Regions from separate parts of the Arthrobacter sp. SAFR-044 genome, predicted to be linked through region 1. Evidence: predicted binding sites of a transcription regulator. Region 1 holds the regulator's gene; the other holds the start of a gene.
The links. The regulator LexA, encoded in region 1, represses DNA repair genes until DNA is damaged. The targets are predictions, from matches to a motif close to TCGAACANNTGTTCGA.
Positions count from the first base shown of each region.

Region 2: a site for LexA is predicted at 3,923-3,938, ahead of ACR65J_RS08210 (DUF6504 family protein). Genes of this name have one in related genera too.

Region 1 is NZ_JBPFDN010000001.1:572,468-582,326, reverse strand. It holds gene hisB (imidazoleglycerol-phosphate dehydratase HisB) at 1-107, opposite strand, end outside; gene ACR65J_RS02570 (histidinol-phosphate transaminase) at 169-1,287, opposite strand; gene ACR65J_RS02565 (LysM peptidoglycan-binding domain-containing protein) at 1,453-1,803, opposite strand; gene lexA (transcriptional repressor LexA) at 2,159-2,890, shown strand; gene ACR65J_RS02555 (ATP-dependent DNA helicase) at 2,953-5,010, opposite strand; gene hflX (GTPase HflX) at 5,003-6,580, opposite strand; gene ACR65J_RS02545 (class I SAM-dependent methyltransferase) at 7,017-7,640, shown strand; gene dapF (diaminopimelate epimerase) at 7,612-8,556, opposite strand; gene miaA (tRNA (adenosine(37)-N6)-dimethylallyltransferase MiaA) at 8,601-9,497, opposite strand; gene miaB (tRNA (N6-isopentenyl adenosine(37)-C2)-methylthiotransferase MiaB) at 9,501-9,859, opposite strand, start outside.
Region 2 is NZ_JBPFDN010000004.1:175,092-184,950, reverse strand. It holds gene ACR65J_RS08215 (DNA polymerase III subunit alpha) at 10-3,525, opposite strand; gene ACR65J_RS08210 (DUF6504 family protein) at 3,536-3,886, opposite strand; gene ACR65J_RS08205 (hypothetical protein) at 4,019-4,408, shown strand; gene ACR65J_RS08200 (chorismate mutase) at 4,415-4,738, opposite strand; gene ACR65J_RS08195 (VOC family protein) at 4,755-5,177, shown strand; gene ACR65J_RS08190 (SOS response-associated peptidase) at 5,203-5,964, opposite strand; gene ACR65J_RS08185 (mycoredoxin) at 6,098-6,355, shown strand; gene ACR65J_RS08180 (lipoate--protein ligase family protein) at 6,383-7,132, opposite strand; gene ACR65J_RS08175 (ABC1 kinase family protein) at 7,256-8,968, opposite strand; gene ACR65J_RS08170 (PadR family transcriptional regulator) at 8,974-9,513, opposite strand; gene ACR65J_RS08165 (thioesterase family protein) at 9,642-9,859, opposite strand, start outside.

The DNA.
Region 1 (9,859 bases):
ACTCCGGTTCCGTCGAGGTTGATCTCCACGAGTACGGAGGACTCGCTGGTGGCACGCTCCATGCGGGCGGTCCGGGCTGCAGCCGTATTCGATCCGGTTGAACTCATGGTGAAGGATCCTTAGTGGGAGAAGAAGTGGTTCAAGGCGTCCAGCGCCGCAGTATCAAGTCTAGGCGTGCAGCGCAGCGTGGCCCGCAAGGATGCGTTCCAGGGAGGTAAGGAAGGCTGTGGTTTCCGCCTCAGTGCCTGCCGTGACGCGGAGGTGGCCGGGGATGCCCACGTCGCGGATGAGTACGCCGGCGTCCAGCAGTTCCTGCCAGACCTGGTGCGGATTTTCCAGGCCGCCGAAGAACACGTAGTTGGAGTCCGACGCGGCAGGCTTGAGTCCCATCCTGGTCAGCTCGGCCACGATGCGGTCCCGCTGCTTCTTGATGTCCTGCACGTCGGCCATCAGCGCTTCGCGGTGCTCAAGGGCGGCGAGGGCGGTGGCCTGGGTGATGGCGGACAGGTGGTACGGCAGGCGGACCAACCGCAGGGCGTCAGTGACCTCGGGGGCTGCAGCCATGTAGCCGAGCCGGGCCCCCGCCAGGGCGAAGGCCTTGCTCATGGTGCGGGACACGATGAGCCGCTCCCGGCCGGGCAACAGGGTCAGCGCGCTGGGCGTTCCGTCGTGCGCGAACTCATGGTAGGCCTCATCAACGATCACGATGGACTGGCTGTCCGCCCCGGCGTCATAGACGGCTTCCACGACGTCCAGCCCAAGTCCCGTCCCGGTGGGGTTGTTGGGCGAGCAGAGGAAGACGATGTTCGGCTGCAGTTCCTTGACCTGCCGGGCGGCGGACTCTGCGCTGAGGTCATAGCCCTCCGCCCGTTCACCGGTGATGTACTGGGTGTCTGTTCCACTGGCCAGCAGGGGGTACATGGAGTACGTGGGCGGGAAACCGAGGGCGGTGCGGCCTGGACCGCCGAAGGCCTGGAGGATCTGTTGCAGGACCTCGTTGGAGCCGTTGGCTGCCCACAGGTTGGTTTCGTCGAGCCCATGCCCGAGGTATTCGGCCAGGGCCTTCCGGAGTGCGGTGAACTCGCGGTCCGGATAGCGGTTGAGGCCCGCAGCGGCCTCAGTGACGGCTGCGCTGATGGCGGCACGCACGTCAGCGGGAACACCATGGGTGTTTTCATTGACGTTCAGCAGGATGGGGACGTCCAGTTGGGGCGCGCCGTAGGGGGTCAGCCCGCGGAGGTTGCTGCGGAGGGGAAGCCGGTTCAGACGTTCTAGCTGGTCGTTCACCTGAACAGTTTAGTGGCCGCGGCAACCACCGGAAAATGTGACGGTTCCTGTTCGCCCTCGGCATGTCCCGCGACCGCCCGCTCCAGGGCTTGCCAGCCAGCCAGGCAGGCCGCCCTGGCAGAGGCCACGAACTCAGGGCTGGCGCCGGTCAGTGGGCGGGGACGGTCAGTGAGTGGGGACGAAGAGCTGCTGGCCCGGAAGGACGGTGCCCGCGGCAAGGTTGTTGAGCTGGACGATGTCCGCCACAACGTCCCTGGCGTCCCGGTCGGGAGCTACGGCGCCGGCAATGGCCCAGAGCGACTGACCCGACTGCACCGTCACCGTGACCGTGGGCGTCACTGCAAGATCCGCCACGGAGTCCGATGCCTTGGCCGGGGAGTGGAAGAGCCCCGAAAGCGACAGCAGGAGTACGGCCACCAGTACAAGCGGTACTCCGATCAGGACGATCCTCCCCCGGCGGGTCAGCCGCAGGGGTGCGGACGAGTGTGAAACCTGGTGAACAGATAAAGCTGACATGAACTAAGCCCTCCTGGACTTGCCGTGCTGCCCGGGTGCCCGCCGACTGCTGCCCCACCGCTCATACTGCGCCGGGAACCTATCCCGGCCGCGTATTCGAATGGGTCATCTGCTGGTTAGAACACATGTTCGAACTTTGCTGGTTAAGTTTTAGCACCTATCAACGAACAATGTCGAGACTCGCTAGAACAAATGTTTGAAAAAGCAATGTGGCTGGCCTAGCTTTGAAACGAAAGAACAACCACTACTGCAGTTGATCAGCAGGGTCTGACAATGACAGTGGGAGTCCTTCCGGCGGCACTGTGGAACAGCCGCCCGCGGAGGATCCGGCGGCAAGCGAAAGGCATTGGCGAACATGGCAGCAGCAGCCGCCGGGGGCAGGACCGCCCCGCAATCCAAGAGGACCGCCAAGGGCCTGACCCCCCGGCAGAAGAAGATCCTCGAGACCATCCAGCGCTCGGTCAATGAGAACGGGTATCCGCCCTCCATGCGCGAGATCGGCGACACGGTTGGTCTTGCCAGCCTGTCCAGCGTGACCCACCAGCTTTCCCAGTTGGAGAAGCTGGGTTACCTGCGGCGCGACCCCAAGCGGCCGCGCGCCATGGAAGTACTGATGCCGCTCACGCTCGACGGCGGCGGTAAAGGTGCCGGCACGTCTCCTGCACCGCAGGCCACGGGCGGCGCCACGGTGACGGAACTGCCCACGGCACTGGATACGGCCATGGTTCCCCTGGTGGGCCGGATTGCCGCCGGCGGGCCCATCCTCGCCGAACAGCTTGTGGAAGATGTCATGCCGCTGCCACGCCAATTGGTCGGCCAGGGCGAGCTCTTCATGCTCAAGGTGGCCGGTGACTCCATGGTGGACGCCGCCATTTGCGATGGCGACTGGGTGGTGGTCCGGCGCCAGGCTGACGCTGCCAACGGCGACATTGTTGCTGCACTCCTGGACGACGAGGCAACCGTGAAGACCTTCCGCCAGCGCGATGGCCATACCTGGCTGCTCCCCCAGAACACCCAGTACGAACCGATCCTGGGTGACCACGCCACCATCATGGGCAAGGTCGTCTCAGTCCTGCGTTCCCTCTAGCCAGCGTTCGCTCTAGCCTGGGTTCCACAGCCAGCATTCATGCCGGCCGTGCGCCACAGTTCTCAGGATGCGTCGGCACCAAGCCGGGTAAGCGCGGCCAGCGCCTTGGCGCGGTCCGTAGTGGCCCAGAACGGGGGCAGTGCGCCGCGCAGGAATCCTGCATAGCGTTCGGTGGCCAGCCGCGAGTCCAGGACGGCCACCACACCCTTGTCTCCGGTTGACCTGATCAGCCGTCCGGCACCCTGGGCCAGCCGGATGGCAGCGTGGGTGGCCGAAACGGACATGAAGCCGTTGCCCCCTGCCTGCGCCACGGCACGCGAACGCGCCGTCATCAGTGGATCATCCGGCCGCGGGAACGGAATGCGGTCTATCACTACCAGCCGGCAGGATCCTCCAGGAACGTCGACGCCCTGCCACAGGGACATGGTTCCGAAGAGGCAGGTGTCGGGTTCGTCGGCGAATTGCTTGACCAGTGCGGTCATGGTCGACTCGCCCTGGCAGAGGACAGTCACATCGAGCTTGGGCCGGAGGGCATCGGCAGCTTCTTCGGCGGCCCGCCGTGAAGAGAACAGGCAGAGGGCACCCCCACCGGAGGCTTTGATGAGCGCTTCGAGTTCTGCCAGGGCCTCCGGGGAAACGCCGCGGCCGGGCTTGGGCAGGTGGCCTGCCACGTACAGGATGCCCTGCTTGGGATAGTCGAAAGGCGACCCAACATCCACGCCCGTCCAGCTGGGCGCGCCGTCACCGATCAGGCCAAGTCCCCCTGCCGCAGGTTCAAAGGCGGAGCCGATGGCCAGGGTGGCGGAGGTCAGCACAACAGTGTGATCGGCGAAAAGCCCTTCCCGCAGCCTGCCGGCGACGGACAGTGGCGCTATGTTGATCAGCACCGGCGCGCTGTCGTCGGGCGGTGAGTATCCCTGGCCGGGATCGAAGGTGCTGGCACGGGAAAACCACACCACTTCCCGGTTTTCCCGGGCGGCGATGAGCCGCTCGCACAGTTCCAGGATGAGCATCAGGCGCGACCGGGCCAGCTGCCGGCCGCCGTCGGCTGTGGCGTTGCTGTCCCCTTTGGAATCGGACAACGCAGCCCGGCACGCTTCACGCAACTGGTCCACGCAGTCCAGCTGTTCATCGTTCAGGCCGTTGGGAAGCAGGCCGTTCGGCGCGCCGGCGAGGGCCAGCTCAAGGTTCGCCGCTGCGGCGTTCAGGGCATCGACGGTGATGGCTGTATGTTTCCGGGCGCCCGAAGCGGCAGCGTGGACCATGGCCACGGACAACTGTCCGGATACGGCCCCGGTGACACGGTCCTGCAGTTCGTGCGCTTCGTCCACCACCACGACGTCGTATTCGGGCAGGACTGCGAGTCCCTCGAACGCGCTGACGGCCAGCATGGCGTGGTTGGTCACCACCACGTCGGCCTCGGCGGCGTCCTGCCGGGCGAGCTCGCTGAAACACTCGGCGGCCATGGGGCATTTTTGGGCCCCAAGGCACTCCATCGACGTCACGGAAACCTGCCGCCAGGCACGGTCGGTCACGCCGGGCAGGAGTTCGTCCCGGTCGCCGGTGGCTGTCTTTTCGGCCCACTCACGGAGCCGCACTACTTCCTTGCCAAGCTGCGACGACGGCCCGCCCACGGAGGCGGCGAAATGTGGAACGCTGGTGTCCTCTCCCAGGGAGAAGAGCTGCCCTTCCGATGGTTCCTCCGACGGGAACCCGCCCTCGAGCTTGTGGCGGCAAACGTAGTTGGACCGACCCTTGACCAGGGCAACCTTGACCGGCCGGTCCAGGGCGGGCGTGATGTTCTTCAGGAGCCGGGGCAGGTCCCTGCCCACAATCTGCGTCTGGAGGGCAAGCGTGGCCGTGGACACCAGGGCCGGCTTGTTGCTTTCCAGGGCATGGGCGATCAGCGGCACCAGGTACGCCAGCGATTTGCCGGTGCCGGTGCCTGCCTGGACCAATAGGTGGTTGCCCGTTTCGATGGCCCGGGCCACCTGGCGGGCCATTTCATGTTGTCCGGTGCGGCTTTGTCCACCCATGCCGGCAACGGCCCGGTCGAGCAGTTCGATGACGAACTGCTCGCCGGCCGTCTGCGCAGCCTCGCCGGCCGCGACGTCAGTCATTGACGATGAATGGTTCCAGCTCGGACGCGAGGCCCTCCCGGACCATCACCGCCGCCCTGGTACCCGCCTCAACATGGTCCAGGCTGAGGATTTCGGCGTCGGACTCGTGCAGCTTGCTGATCAGGTCTCCGCGGTCGTACGGAATGAGCAACTCCATCTTCACGGATGGCCGGGGGATGGATTCGCTGATGGCCTTCAGCAGTTCCGGAATGCCCTCCCCTGTCCGGGCCGAGACCACTACGTGCCGTGGCTCGCGCTGCTTCAGCCGCTCCACCACGAAGGGGTCGGCAGCATCAGCCTTGTTCAAGACGATGATCTCCGGCACCTTGCGGGCATCAACTTCGCTGAAAACCTTCCGGACCGCAGCGATCTGCCCTTCGGGATCGGGGTGCGAAACGTCCACCACATGCAGGATCAGGTCAGAGTCCGCCACCTCTTCCAGGGTGGAGCGGAAGGCTTCCACCAGTTGGGTGGGCAGCGATCGGACGAATCCGACGGTATCGGCCAGGGTGTACCCCAGGCCGTCAGCGGTTTCGGCCTTGCGCACGGTGGGATCCAGCGTGGCGAACAGCGCGTTCTCCACCAGGACCCCAGCGTCCGTGAGCCGGTTGAGCAGCGAGGACTTGCCGGCGTTGGTGTATCCGGCGATTGCCACGGAGGGCACTTCATTACGACGGCGGTTGGCCCGTTTGGTCTCGCGTGCCGGCTTCATGGCGGCGATTTCGCGCCGCAGCTTTGCCATGCGGGTACGGATCCGCCGCCGGTCCAGTTCGATCTTGGTTTCACCGGGACCGCGGGAGCCCATGCCGGCAGCAGCGCCGCCCACCTGGCCACCGGCCTGGCGGGACATCGACTCGCCCCAGCCGCGCAGGCGGGGAAGCAGGTATTCCAGCTGCGCCAGTTCCACCTGGGCCTTGCCTTCGCGGCTCTTGGCATGCTGGGCGAAGATGTCCAGGATCAGGGCCGTGCGGTCAATGACCTTGACCTTGACGATGTCTTCAAGGCCACGGCGCTGGGAAGGCGCCAGTTCGGCGTCCACCACCACGGTGTCCGCGCCCGTGGACGTGACGATGTCTTTCAGCTCCAGGGCTTTGCCGGAGCCGAGGAAGGTCCCGGGGTCCGGCTTGTCGCGGCGCTGCACCAACCCGTCAAGGACTTCCGACCCGGCGGTCTCGGCCAGGGCGGCCAGCTCACGCAGCGAGTTTTCCGCGTCGGCAAGGGTGCCCTCGGACCAGAGTCCGGCCAGGACGACGCGCTCCAGGCGCAGCTGCCGGTATTCGACCTCGGTGACGTCTTCAAGCTCGGTGGACAGGCCCGCCCTGCGGCGCAGCGCGCGCCGTTCCTCGAGGTCCTGCTGGTCGCCGTCGTACGTTGAGTGTTCCTCGTCAAGGCGGGAAATGGCCTGCGCCTTGCCAAGCACCGCTTTTCCACTGCCGCCTTCACTGCCGGGCGTGCCGGCATTTCTGGCGGGAACGTCCTTGGCGAGGATCCGGTCGATGACAGCCTGGATCTCCTGCGGACTCATGTCCTGGGCGGCTGGATCGGAACCGGTGTTGGGCTGGCTGGTCATGGTCTCCTTTGAAGATTCGGCAGTTCCAGAATAGTGCTGATTGGCTGGAAGTTGGTAAGTATTCGCGCTGGGTTGACGGCCTGCGGTCATGCAGTTCTCCTGGTTGTTTCGCCGCCGGCTGCGATGCCGGGGCACGGATGCCGCGTCAGGGCGCGGCAGGGCTGGGAAAGGCCGGAGAATGGCGGGAAATGCAGCAATGGGCTGACTTTCGAGTATTGTCCGGCGGCCGGGCAGACGGAATGGTCTGGCCGGTGCGCAAAAGCGGAAGGCATGGAAACCTGCGTCGCTGCGGGACGGACTGTCGCTGGAGGACAGGCTGCGGGACGGGCGCGGCCCGTACCGGCTACTCGAAGATCAGGAACATGCCTTCCAGCCTAGCAGAGGGCCTCCAGGCCGGTTTCCCATTACGCTGCGGGGGGAACTACTCTGGCGAGTTATGGAGTCCGCACACTATTTCAGCACGTCCCCTGCCGGCCCCTTTACCCGGAAGCCCCTGACGGTGGAACTGGCCGGTGAGGCGCGACGGCTCCAGACCTCCACGGGCATCTTCAGCCCCGACGGCATCGACAAGGGCACCGCGGTGCTCCTGGCCGAAGTTCCGCGCCCGCATCTCCAGGGCAACCTCCTGGATATCGGGTGCGGCTGGGGTCCGGTGGCGCTCACCATGGCTCTGCTGGCCCCCGCTTCTAAGGTCTATGCCGTGGACGTCAACGAGCGCTGCATTACCCTGACCAACGAGAACGCCGCCGCGCTGGGACTGTCGAACGTCGCCGCCAGCACCCCTGAGGCTGTCGATCCGGACATCCGCTTCGACACCATCTGGTCCAACCCGCCCATCAGGATCGGCAAGGATGAACTGCACGCCCTGCTCAAACTGTGGCTGCCGCGCCTGGCAGAGGGCGGAACGGCCTGGCTGGTGGTGCAGAAGAACCTGGGTTCTGATTCCCTGCAGCGCTGGCTGGCGGCCGAACTGGACAGCTCCTTCACCGTGACCCGAGAGTCCACGTCAAAGTCCTTTCGGATCCTGAAGGTCAGGAAAGCGTCCCACTCGCCACAATGACGGCCGGCCCGCTGAGCTCCACATGCTCGTGGCCGGCGGGACCCGCGAAGAACTTCACGCCCACCACTCCGCCGGGAACGTGGACCTGCCAGGCGTCGGGGGCTTCTGCCCCCGCCCAATGCCTGATGGCGACGGCGGCGGCGCAGGCACCGGTCCCGCAGGACTGGGTCTCCCCCACGCCGCGCTCGTGCACCCGCATGGTCACGGAGCCCACGCCCTCATGGACCAGCGGTTCTGCCGGAACGACGAATTCCACGTTGGTCCCGTTCGCGGGTACCGGATCGACTGTCGGCGCGGTGAAGAGCCTGGTGCCCGTGAGCTCCGCCAGTTCAGCGAGGGCCACCACGGTGTGCGGGTTGCCCATGCTCACGGAGAGGGCCGGCCGGGGAACCTCCAACCCGTCGGCGGTGACCAGGGAATCCATGGCCTTGGCGCTGGCCTCACCGGGGAAAATGAACTCCCAGGGTCCCATGTCCACCGCGTAGCCTTCTCCGGTCCGGACCACAGTCTTGACGCCGCCGCGGGTGCCGATGGTGAGCGATCCGCCGTCGGGCAGGTCAATGAGGCCCTCGGCCTGCAGGAAGTGGACGAATACCCGGACCCCGTTGCCGCACATTTCGGAGAGCGAGCCGTCCGCGTTGCGGTAATCCATGAACCATTCCGCGTCCGGGGCGCCGCCGAGCAGTTCCCGGCCTTCAGCGAGGAAGCGGGAGGGGACGGCCCTGATCAGGCCGTCGGCCCCTATCCCGCGGTGCCGGTCGCACAGCGCCGCGGCCTGGTCGGCGTCGATGACGTGCGTCCCCTCGGGATCAGCCACCAGGACGAAGTCGTTGCCGGTGCCGTGCCCCTTGGAAAAGCGGAGCCCGCTCAGGGTGCGCAGGGCGGATCCGGGAGCTTCTGCGGGGGTTGCATTCATGATTCCAAGCGTAGCGGCGGAGGCTGCCGGTCCTGAAACCGCAGCTACCGGCACAACTCCGCTGCCTTGTCCACGAGCTCCGGATCCTGCCAGTCGAGCCAGGTGATGCGTGGATCGGCACGGAACCATGTCAGCTGCCGCCTGGCGAACTGCCGGGTGGCCACGATGGTTTCTTCCGCGGCGGCCTCGACGGTGGAGGCGCCGTCGACGACCCGCAGGAACTGCGAGTAACCCAGGGCGCGGGACGCGGTTTTGCCGCGGCGCAGTCCCTGTGCGTCGAGCATCCGGACCTCGTCCAGCAGGCCCGCGTCCACCATCCGGTGCACCCGTGCCGCCAGCCGGTCCCGCAGCACTTCGCGGTCCACGCTGAGGCCCACCTGGACGGCTGGCCGGTGGTACTCCCGCCGGGGCATGAAGGAGCTGAAGGGCCGGCCGGTGAGCTCCTTTACCTCAAGGGCACGGATGATGCGCCGGGCATCGGAGACCCGGGCGGCAGATGTGGGATCCACCATCCGGAGCCTGGCCAGGAGTGCCTCAGTACCGAGTTCCGCGTGCTCCTCCTCAAGCCGGGCACGGAGCGCGGGGTCGGTCCCCGGAAATTCCAGGACGTCCAGCGCGGCCCGGACATACAGCCCGGATCCGCCGGCCAGGATGGCGCGCTTGCCCCGCCCATGGATGTCGTCGATGATTTCGCGGGCCTGGAGCTGGAAGTCTGAAACGCTGGCTTCCTGGGCGACGTCAAGGATGTCCAGGAGGTGGTGGGGCACTCCCCTGCGCTCGGCCACCGTGATTTTGGCAGTGCCGATGTCCATGCCGCGGTAGAACTGCATGGCATCGGCGTTAATGACCTCGCCGTCGAGCTCGAGGGCGAGGTTGACGGCAAGGTCGGACTTGCCGGAGCCGGTGGGACCGACGACGGAGATGACGGGCGGGGCAGCCACCTGTCAGCGGGTGCGCAGCGGCAGGGAGGGCATGCCAAGGGAGACACCCTTGCGTGCCTCCCCGGAGCCGGGTGCGGGTGCCCCGCACGAGTCGGCCTGGGACCGGTCCCACGCGTCCCCTGCCCGTGACCGGCGAAGGCTGTAGTCCTCGAGGGTGGGATCGGAGACCAGGTGGAAGGCCGCGGCTTCGGTGATGGTGACAGTGACGAGGTCCCCGGGCCTGGGAGCGGGTGCACCCTGGGGAACCGAGAAGTGGACCAGCCGCTGGTCCTGCGACCGGCCGGACAGCCGGTGCGTTTCCTCCGACTTGCGTCCGGACTGTGCGGTCACCATGACTTCGAGCCGGCGGCCCAACTGTTTCC
Region 2 (9,859 bases), on a different contig from region 1:
GAACAGCAGTCACCCGTTGAAACCGGTGATCGCGAGCGTCCTGCTGATGCCGTCCAGGGGATGCGGACCATCCCCGGAGGCCTCCGGGCTGAACACCGGCGTGGACTCCCGGGGGAACTCCGGGAAGGGCAGGCTCTCCGTCCGGGCCAGGTCCCACGCCATGCTCGCACTGATGCTGATGCCCCGCGGACCAGTCCTTCGGGTGGTCCCGCGGATCAGCAGCAGGCGGGTTCCAAACAGGAGCGGCCCGGCGCTTTCCTGGGCCTCGTGGAAGAAGACCGAATCCACGCAGCCGGTGCCGTCGTCGATGCTGATGAACACCACCCTCCTGCCGCCGCGCATGGGAGGAGTCTGGGTGGCCACCCGCACCCCTGCCACCAGCACTTCGGTCCCGTTGCGCAGGTTGAGGAGCTTATCGGCGGTGGTGACACCGAGCCTTTCCAGCAGGGGCCGGTGGCTGTCCATCAGATGGGTGCTGACATCGATGGCCATGAGGTCAAGTTCCGCCCTGACATTCTCCACCACTGTTGGAGCGGGAAGTCCAGGTTTGATATTGCGCAGTTCAACGTCACCCAAGGGGAGGGACAACTGCCCCTCCAGGACCTCCACGCCTTTCCGCGCGCCATGGGCTGATTGAAGCTGCTGCAAATGGTGCACCAGGTCCGCGCGGTTGGCAGGGCCTCCGGCTTCGCGGTGCAGGGAATCAAAAGCACCCAACTGCGCAAGGCGCCTGATGCTTGGTTTACTGAGCCGCGAGCGCGCCCGGAGATCCGCCAGTGAATCGTAAGGCTGTCCGACGACGATCCGCTTCAGTTCTGCAGCAGACAGGCCGTAGATCCCGTTCAGGCTGAGCCGGATTCCCAGCTTCCCTGAGTCCTTTCCTGATTCAATCCATTCCACCCGGTATTCGGCTTTGCTCCGGTTGATGTCCAGGGGAAGGATGGGAATGCCCAGCCGGCGCGCTTCGGCCACCAGCAGCCGTTTGGGGTACATACCGGGGTCGTGCTCCCAAAGGCCTGCAAGGAAGGCTTCGGGGTGGTGTGTCTTGAGCCAGGCGGACTGGTAGGTGGGGACGGCGAAAGCCGCACCGTGGGCTTTGCAGAAACCGAAGCTGGCAAAGGACTTCAACGTCCCCCAGACCTTGTCCACCACCTCAGGGGTGTATCCCTTGGCTTTGGCGTGGCGCCGGAAGTACTCCTCCACCTGCGCTTCTCCGGCCTCGCTGCTGAGCGCCCGGCGGAACTCGTCGGCTTTGGCCAGACCGCAGCCGGTCATGACGTGAAGGGTTTTCAGGATTTGCTCGTGGAAGACGGTGACCCCATGGGTTTCCTGCAGCACCGGTTTGAGGTCCGGGTGCGGGTAGCTCTCAGGGGCGAACCCATGCCGGTGTTCCAGGAAGGGGCGGACCATGTCCGACTTCATCGGTCCCGGGCGGAAGAGTGAAATATCGATGATGAGGTCGTTGAACTCCCGCGGCGCCATCTTGCCGATCAGTTCCCGCTGTCCGGGGGATTCGATCTGGAAGCAGCCAAGGGTGTGCGTGCTTCTGATCAGCTCATAGGTTGCTTCGTCGTCAAGGGGGACGGCGTTGAGGTCTATCTGGCCATTGGCGGCAATGTAATCCGGGCCGGAACCTTCCGGACCAGCCGGGTGGTTCCCTGCCTTGACCACTTCTTCTTTGGAGGGGTGGATCCTGATGATTTCCCTGACCGCAAAAGCCATGGCGCTTTGCATGCGGACACCCAGGACATCGAGTTTGAGCATGCCCATGGAGTCCATGTCATGTTTATCGAACTGGCTCATGGGCAGGCCCAGCCCACTTGGCTGTACCGGTGTACGGTCCAGGAGGGTGGCATCACCCAGGATGACGCCGCAGGGGTGCATGGAAATGTGGCGGGGCAGCCGGTCGAGCCGTTCGGTCAGGTCCACCAGCAGGTCCAGTTGCTGGTTTCCATGTGCGTCGCGTTGCTCTACCCGTCCGGCAAACTCGCGCAGTTCAGGTTTTTCCTGCAGCGCTTCGCGGAATTTCCGCGCCGAGAACCGCCACAACTGTTTGGCGATCTCCCCCACCTCGCCGTCGTCCATGCCCAGCGCCAGCCCGGCGTCGCGCACTGCACCACGGGCACGGTACCCGTTCTGCATGCTCATCAGGGTGACCCGTTCAGAGCCGAAGCGTTCGAAGATCCGGCGGTAGACGTTATGGCGCTCAGCGCTTTCGACGTCGATATCGATGTCTGGAAGGGTGGCGCGGTCATTGGAGAGAAAACGTTCGAAAATGAGGTCGTGCTGGAGGGGATTCACATGGCTGACGTCGATCAGGTAATTGACCAGGCTGGACGCTCCGGACCCCCTGGCTGCCGCCCTGACCCCCATGTCCTGGATCATTCGGGATACCTCCGCAACGGTCAGGAAGTAGGAGGAGAAGCCCAGATTGTTGATAATCCCCAACTCATGGTCCAGGCGGGCCAGCATGTCCTTCTCCGCTTTGCCGCCGATTCCCGGGAACCGCCTGCCGATTCCCGCATGGCAGCGCTGGATGAGTTCAGCGTGCGGATCCTGGGTGATGCCGATAACGGATGCTTCGGGCACCACTGGCTGTTTCCATCCCATGTCTGTAGTGGGGTCAATCCGGCAGAGATCGGCGAGCGCTTCTGTCTGTGCCATCAGCTGCTTGAGGTCTGCGGCACCATAACCGGCGGCGGAAATGATTTCCTTGCCAAGCGCCAGCATTTGCCCAGGGGTTTTCAGCCACCCCTGGCCGGTGGGTTGCAGCAGTGGTTCCCCTGCCAGTTCGGGCAGGGACTTCAATGTCCGGGCAGAATCCAGGACATCAGCGGTTGGTGCTCCGTCCGCAGCGCAGTACCTCACCGCATTGGCCAGGACAGCCGGCACCTGGTGTTCCTCGGCGAGCCTGAGCATGCGCACAGCGTGCGCCGTGCTCAATGGGGTACCCGGTGCGCTGAGCTGGGAGACGATTTCCGCCACCACGGTTCCGGCGGGCATTGCGTCCAGCCACTGCTTGAACAGGGTCCGGGGCCGCAGGTAGCGCCGTCCGCCCATGGCACGGCCCACATCTGAATCAGGGCCGAGCAGTATGGTGAGCACCGGCTTAAGGGTTTGGGGGTCCAGGGTGCGGGAAGCCAGTTCGGCGCGGGTGACAGCAACGGGTACCGCTCCGCCGGCTTTCCCCGAGGTCCTGGCGTGGGCGTCGGAAACCAGCCGGCACAGCGCACGGTATCCGGCACCGTTGTTTTGGCCTCGGGCCAGCACCACCACCCTGCCTGCTACCTGCGTTCGGTGGTCGCCGTCGTCGTCGAATACTGCAAGGTCCACCCCCACGATGGGGTCGATGCCTGCAGCCATGCAGGCCTTGAGGTGCTTGATGGTGCCGTACAGGCCGTCCCGGTCGGTGCAGGCAAGGGCCGTGGCGCCGTCGGCAGCGGCAGCCATGGCCAGTTCCTCTGGCCATGAAACGCCGTAATGGGCGCTGAACGCCGTGGAAACGTGAAGGTGGGTAAAGCCCATGCTGGTCTGGTCAGGCAGTTCTGTGGCGGAGGGCGTCATGGATCCGCAGCAGCCGCCAACGGTTGCTGCGGATCTGGCGCGTCAGGTCAAGGGTGAGGGGTTCTGCGCCGGCCGGTTCTACCGGCGCTGCGGGACGGGAGGCCATCCGGGCCGGCAGGACCTGGACGCGCCAGATTTCGTGGTCCACTACGCCCTGTCCGCTTCCCAGCGGGGCCCTGCTGTCCTCCGCCCACCATTGCCGGCGTTCGTACCACCGGACTGGTTCGGCGCAGACGGTGTAGGACGCCCCTGCCCATATCAGCGATTCCGGCTGTCCGGCAGCGGAGCACACCACGTCAACGGACTCGCTGAACATGCCCATGCGCACCTCCCTACCGATACTCCCCATTGCAGGAATTCGAATATGTGTTCGAATAAAGCCAGTCTACGCCGGGTTGGCAGCAAAACATAGGCGGGGGTGGACGGGGCGTGCGGCAGGGAGCAGGATGTTGGCATGAGTACCGATGACGCACTCCTGAAGCAGGCCAGCATCAAGACCCAGGACTCCACCCTGGTTGCCACGTTCGATATCGACGGCACCATACCGGTTTCCGGCGCCTACGTGGTGGGGTTGATGGGAGCCTCGCCGGATTATTCGGCACAGCGCCGGCTGTGCATTGAGTTCATGAACGGGGAGGCCATTGCCTGCTACTCGTTCAACCGGGACCAGGGAATCGAAGAGGATTACGACCTGTCCGGAGTTTCCCATTCAGGGAACAGCATCACCGGCAGCTTTCCCCTGACGGCCTTGAACGGACTCGGGCAGGGGCATGTCCTGTCCGCCTTCAGCGAGGCGGACGGACGGGAGTTCCAGCACGGGGTGCCGGTGGAGGAAGCGCCCTAAGCTTCCTCAGCTGTTTTCTTTATGGATCCGCAGTTCAAGTTCAATGAACGCGGAGATCATGGCCCGGTAGGTTGACTCCACGATGTCCGGGTCAATGTCTTTTTTCTCGGCAGCGGCCCGCACGTGTTCAATGATCCGCTCCACCCGGCCGGGGGCACGCACCTCTGCGTCATCACCCTTCAGCGTGCCGGCGATCCTGATCAGCCGTTCACGGCGGGCGATGAGGGTGACAATCTGCTCATCCACCTCGTCAACAGCAACCCGGACGGCAGCGAGCTGTTCCCTGTCGGCCCGGGCATCCCTATCGTTTCCTTGAATTGTCGCCATCATCTGACAGTATCGAAGCATGGAGCCCAGAGTCGACTTTATCTCCCTCGGTGTCCGCAGTGTTGAGGCCTCGCGAGCCTTCTACGTTGACGGCCTTGGCTGGCCCGTCCACCGCGAGGTTGCCGGGGAAGTCCTGTTCATCCAGGTGAACCACGGGCTTGTGCTCTCCCTCTGGGACATCCACCAGATGCAGGCCGAAGCCGGTACCAGCCCTCCCGCCGGCGTCCCCGGCATCACGCTCAGCCACAACCTCGGAAGCCCGCAGGAAGTGGACAGCGTCATGGAGCAGGCAGCTGCGGCGGGTGCTGCCATCGTTGCCGAGCCCGTCACCAAGGCGTGGGGCGGCTATACAGGGTATTTTGCCGACCCTGACGGGTTCCGCTGGGAAGTGGCGTACAACCCCACCTGGGCAGTGGACGACGCCGGCAGGGTCACCGTCTGACGTGCAGCAGCCTTGGCGGCAGCTGCTAGAACAGGGCTTCCACCGGGCGGATCAGTTCAGGGCCGTTGTTGCGGACATTGCCTACTTCCTTGCCCACGGATTCGACCTGCCAGTCGGCGGCGGCGTCCTTGACCCCCGACCTCACCAGGTCCACGAGTCCGGCGGCATCATCCGCCCGGGGGTCCAGCCAGGCCTCCGTCGTGGCCTTGTCCATGGGCAGCGGCACCCTGTCATGCAGCTCGGTCAGTTTCCCGAAGATCGTGGATTCAGTCCCGGGCGGAGGCGTGTCGGCCGTGAGGATCGAGGTGGACAGCAGCCAGCGTCCCGGCTCCCCCTCCGGCACGGACGGGTCCTTCCACCACTCATAGAGGCCGGCGAAGACCAGCCCCCGGTCCGCACTCGGGTGCACGTAGTAGGGCTGCTTCGACTTCCCGGGACCTTGCTTCCATTCGTAGTAGCCGTCGGCCGGGACGGCACAGCGGCGGGACTGCACAGCCTTCCGGAAGGCCGGCTTTTCCAGCACCGATTCGCTCCGGGCATTGATCATCCGTGAACCGATCCCGGGATCCTTTGCCCAGGACGGGACCAGGCCCCAGCGCGCCACGTGCAGCTGGCGCACCTGCCGTGGCGCGGCAACGTCCTCCACCAGCCGCTCCAGCACGATGGGGACGGCGTCAGTGGGTGCCACGTTCCACGACGGCGGGATGCTCACCTCTTCTTCCAGTTCGGCGTCGAACTCAGCCAGGAGGTCCCCCACGGCACGTGCCATTACGTAGCGTCCACACATGGCACCAGCTTGCCACCGCGCGCCACAAACTGTCATCCAGGCGCCTCAACAGCCACCCGGCACCGGGGAATACCGGCGGCCACGCTACGGTTGACAGTAAGGAAACCTTTCAAGCGACGTTTAGGAGATCCCTGTGGACTTCACTCCCGAATCCGGCACCATCACCATGTTTTCCACCACCTGGTGCGGCTACTGCAACCGGCTGAAGAAGCAGCTGGACGCACAGGGCATCGGCTACACCGAAATCAACATCGAAGAGGTGGACGGCACGGCCGAACTCGTGGAGCAGCTCAATGGGGGCAACCGCACAGTCCCCACCGTCCTCTTCCCCGACGGCACCGCCGCCACCAACCCGTCCGCCGCCGAGGTCAAGAGCCGCCTGGCTGCCTGACCGGCCGCACCGCGCAACTGATGCGGGTCATGCCCCCAGGCTGCTGAAGGAAGCAGTTTCCAGGGTGGCATGGCCCGCATACGTTTTAAGGAGGGCCTGCTCGACGGCGGCGACGTCCAGGCCGGGCACCAGGTCGTTGGCGGCGCCGGCGGTGGCAGGATCCCAGTCCAGGCCCAGCGCCGCGTAGCTGTCGGTGAGAACCTTGCGGATCGGGGCGGAGTCCTCCACCACGATCACCGAGCTGAAGAGCCAGCCGCCGGAGACCACCCTCTGGGCAGTGCCCACCAGTTTCACCTTCCGGGAGCTGTCCGCCGGATCTGTTCCATGGACGCTGAATTCGCCGGGACAGTATTCACCGGGGATTTCGCCCACGGCCGCCTGCACCCCGACGCTCCGCAGTGCCTGCGCAAACAGCTCGCCAAAGTAGCCGAACCGGGCCTTGGACCCGGCCACGGCATCCGTGTCCGGTTCGATGTGGTCCACCACCAGCGTGCCCCGGTGGTAGGCGGCAGCGCGTCCGCCCGCCCTCCGGACCAAGGGTTCGAAGCCGTTCTCCCGGCAGGCCTGGGCTGCGGCCTCGAAGCCGGGCAGCCGGGTGTCCCGCTGCCCGAACGCCACGGTGGGTGCGGGCCGGTAGAGCCGCAGGGTGGGACCGATGGCGCCGTTCCTTGCCCTTGCCAGCAGCTCCAGGCCGAACTCGAGGTCGCGGCCCGCGCCCAGCGACACGTCCTGCCGCACCACGGTGAGCGTGCTGGATCCGGTACCGGTGTGGTGCATGTTGCAAAGCTCCCTGTTTTCAGTGACGGCAGGTTTCAGCGCCGGCAGGCTTACGTGGCGGCGGGTTCACAGCCCGCGGACGGGCAGGCCACCCTTAGGGTACGCCCGACGGCGGCAGCCGCCTTAACGCCCCCGGCGCCCCACCCACAGGGCGTGCAGCAGCGGCACGGCCGATGCGGTCATCAGCACATTGCCCAGCACGAGGTCGTCAGGGCGGACAACAGCCCCTGCGAGCAGCACGGCACCAAAGACCAGGGCGGACGCTGAGCGGCGGACGGCCCGGTCCAGCCGTGCAGCCTGGCGCTCCAGCCGCGGGACCGCAACCTGCAGCGACCCTTCCTCCAGCCTGCCGGCCAGGGCATCCAGCCGGCCGGGAAGGCGGAAGGCAACACCGGCGGCGTCGATGGCCTGCCGGGCTACGTCCTGCACCACGTTGCCCCGCTCGTTCCGCAGCAGCTGCGCGGCGTAGGGCTCCACCGAATCCCAAAGGTTGAAACGCTCGTCCAGGGCGCTGCAAACCCCGGATGTCAGGGACATGGCACGGATGATCAGGAGGAAGTTCTCCGGCAGCTGGAACGGCAGCGACCGGACCACGTCACCGAACTCCACTGCAAAATCACGGAACTCGCGCGGGTCCACCTCGCGCAGCTCGGCAAAGCCCATGCCGCCGAACCGGGCAAAGAGCTGCGTCATGGCACGCTCCAGGCCCGCGCTGTCGGCCGATGGCATCAGGACGCCCACATCGTTGATGGCGGCCACCAGGCCCTTCCCGTCCCGGGCGGCGGCCGCAATCAGCAGTTTCCGCAGGCCGCTGCGCGTGGAGGCTGTTACCTCGCCCATCATGCCGAAGTCGATGAACGTCAGCTTCCAGGGCAGTCCCCCGCTGCCTGGGGCGGCCGGAGTGACGAAGATGTTCCCCGGATGGGGGTCGGCATGGAAGAAGCCGTTGGTAAAGAGCTGGTCGAACATGATGGCCGCGAACACCGGTGCAACCGCGGCGGGATCAATGCCGGCGGCACGGAGCGCCCGGACGTCAGTGATCTTGATGGCCGTGACATCCTCCAGGGTGAGAACACGGCGGGTGGTCCGTTCCCACACCACGCCCGGGACTTCCACGCGGCCGTCGCCGGCGAAATCCGCAGCGAAGCGCTCGGCATTGAGTGCCTCGTGCAGGTAGTCGATTTCCAGCAGGCTGATTTGCGCGAATTCCTCAACCAGCGCCGGCATGTCGGCGCGGCGGGAAACGAGCCGGATGTGGCTGAGCCAGCCGGCAACCCTGCGCAGGGCGGCAAGGTCGACGTCGACAATCCCGCCGATGCCCGGACGCTGGACTTTCAGGACCACGGCGTCCAGTCCGGTGTCCCCGGCGTCAAAGGCATTCAGGCGTCCCCGGTGGGCCTGGCCCAGGGAAGCGGCGGCTATGGGCGTGGGGTCCAGGGCGGCGAAGACGCGCTCCAGGGGCGTTCCCAGCTCCCGGGCGGCCAGGGCGGAGATGGCCGGGAAGTCGACGGGCGGCACCTCATCCTGCAGCCCCTCCAGCTCTTTGGTGATCTCCGGCGGAAGGACATCGAGCCGGGAGGACAGGAACTGGCCCACCTTGATCATGAGGCCGCCGAGCTCCACGGCCAGGTCATGGAACCGCTGGGCAAAGCGCTGCATCCGCCGTGAACGCGTCCGGGCGGCCACCCGGGCAAGTCCTATGCGCGGCAGGAACAGTTCGAACCACCACGTGGCGGCCAGGTTCCATGCGGCGAAGCGCAGGATCCGCCGGTAGCGCCCGCGGTGCTCCCGCAGGGGCAGCGGGGCATCGGCCCTGTCCTGGACCGTGGACGCCACCCGGTTCAGTCCTGGGCGAGGATGGCGTACAGGCGGCGGCGGGCCTCGTCCAGCACCGCTGCTGCCTGGTGCACCTGCTCCTGGGACCCCGTACGGCCCACCATCGCGGCGGCCTGGGCCAGCTCGATCCCGGCCTTGGGGAGGGACGCAAAGCCACCGGCCGCCGTGGCCGCCGGATCCCATGGCGCAGCGCCATGGTGCGCCGCCACTTCCTCCCGGCCGGCCTCGGTCAGCGAGTAGATTTTGCGGCCGTTCGATTCCTCGGCGGTGATCGATCCTTCGTCCGCCAGCAGCTGCAGTGTGGGGTAGACCGAACCTGCGCTCGGCTTCCAGCTGCCGCCGCTGCGCTCCTCGATCTCACGGATGATCTGGTAGCCGTGCATGGGCCGCTCAGCCAGCAAGGCCAGTACCGCCGTCCGCACCTCACCTTTCCCGGCGCGGGTTCCCGCCCGCTTTTCAAACCGGGAACGCAGCTCCTCGACGGCTTGCCACATGCCGTCCAGGTTGTTCCCGCCGAAGCCGCCAGCAGGGTATGAAGCACGCATGATGAACTCCTTCGTCAATCGCGAACGATATACAACGATACTCAGCGATACATGCCCGCACCAGAGTCGCATGGGGTGAGGATTCGCGCAGGGTCGGGACTGGTTGCAGCGTCAGGACTTGCGCAGGGTCAGGACTTTCGGAGGGTCAGGATCTGTTCAGCCCGGCCGAACGGTCCCTGCCAGTCGTGCAGCACGGTGGAGGTCAGCCCGATGCCGTCGCTGCCGAACGACACCGCGTTGTCCAGCCCCAGCCATTCCCCCCGGGGCCTGCGGTACATGTGGATCTGCAGGTCCAGGTTGGGAAACGCGTAGCTGCCCTTCCCCGGCGGAACCCGGGCGGCGATGC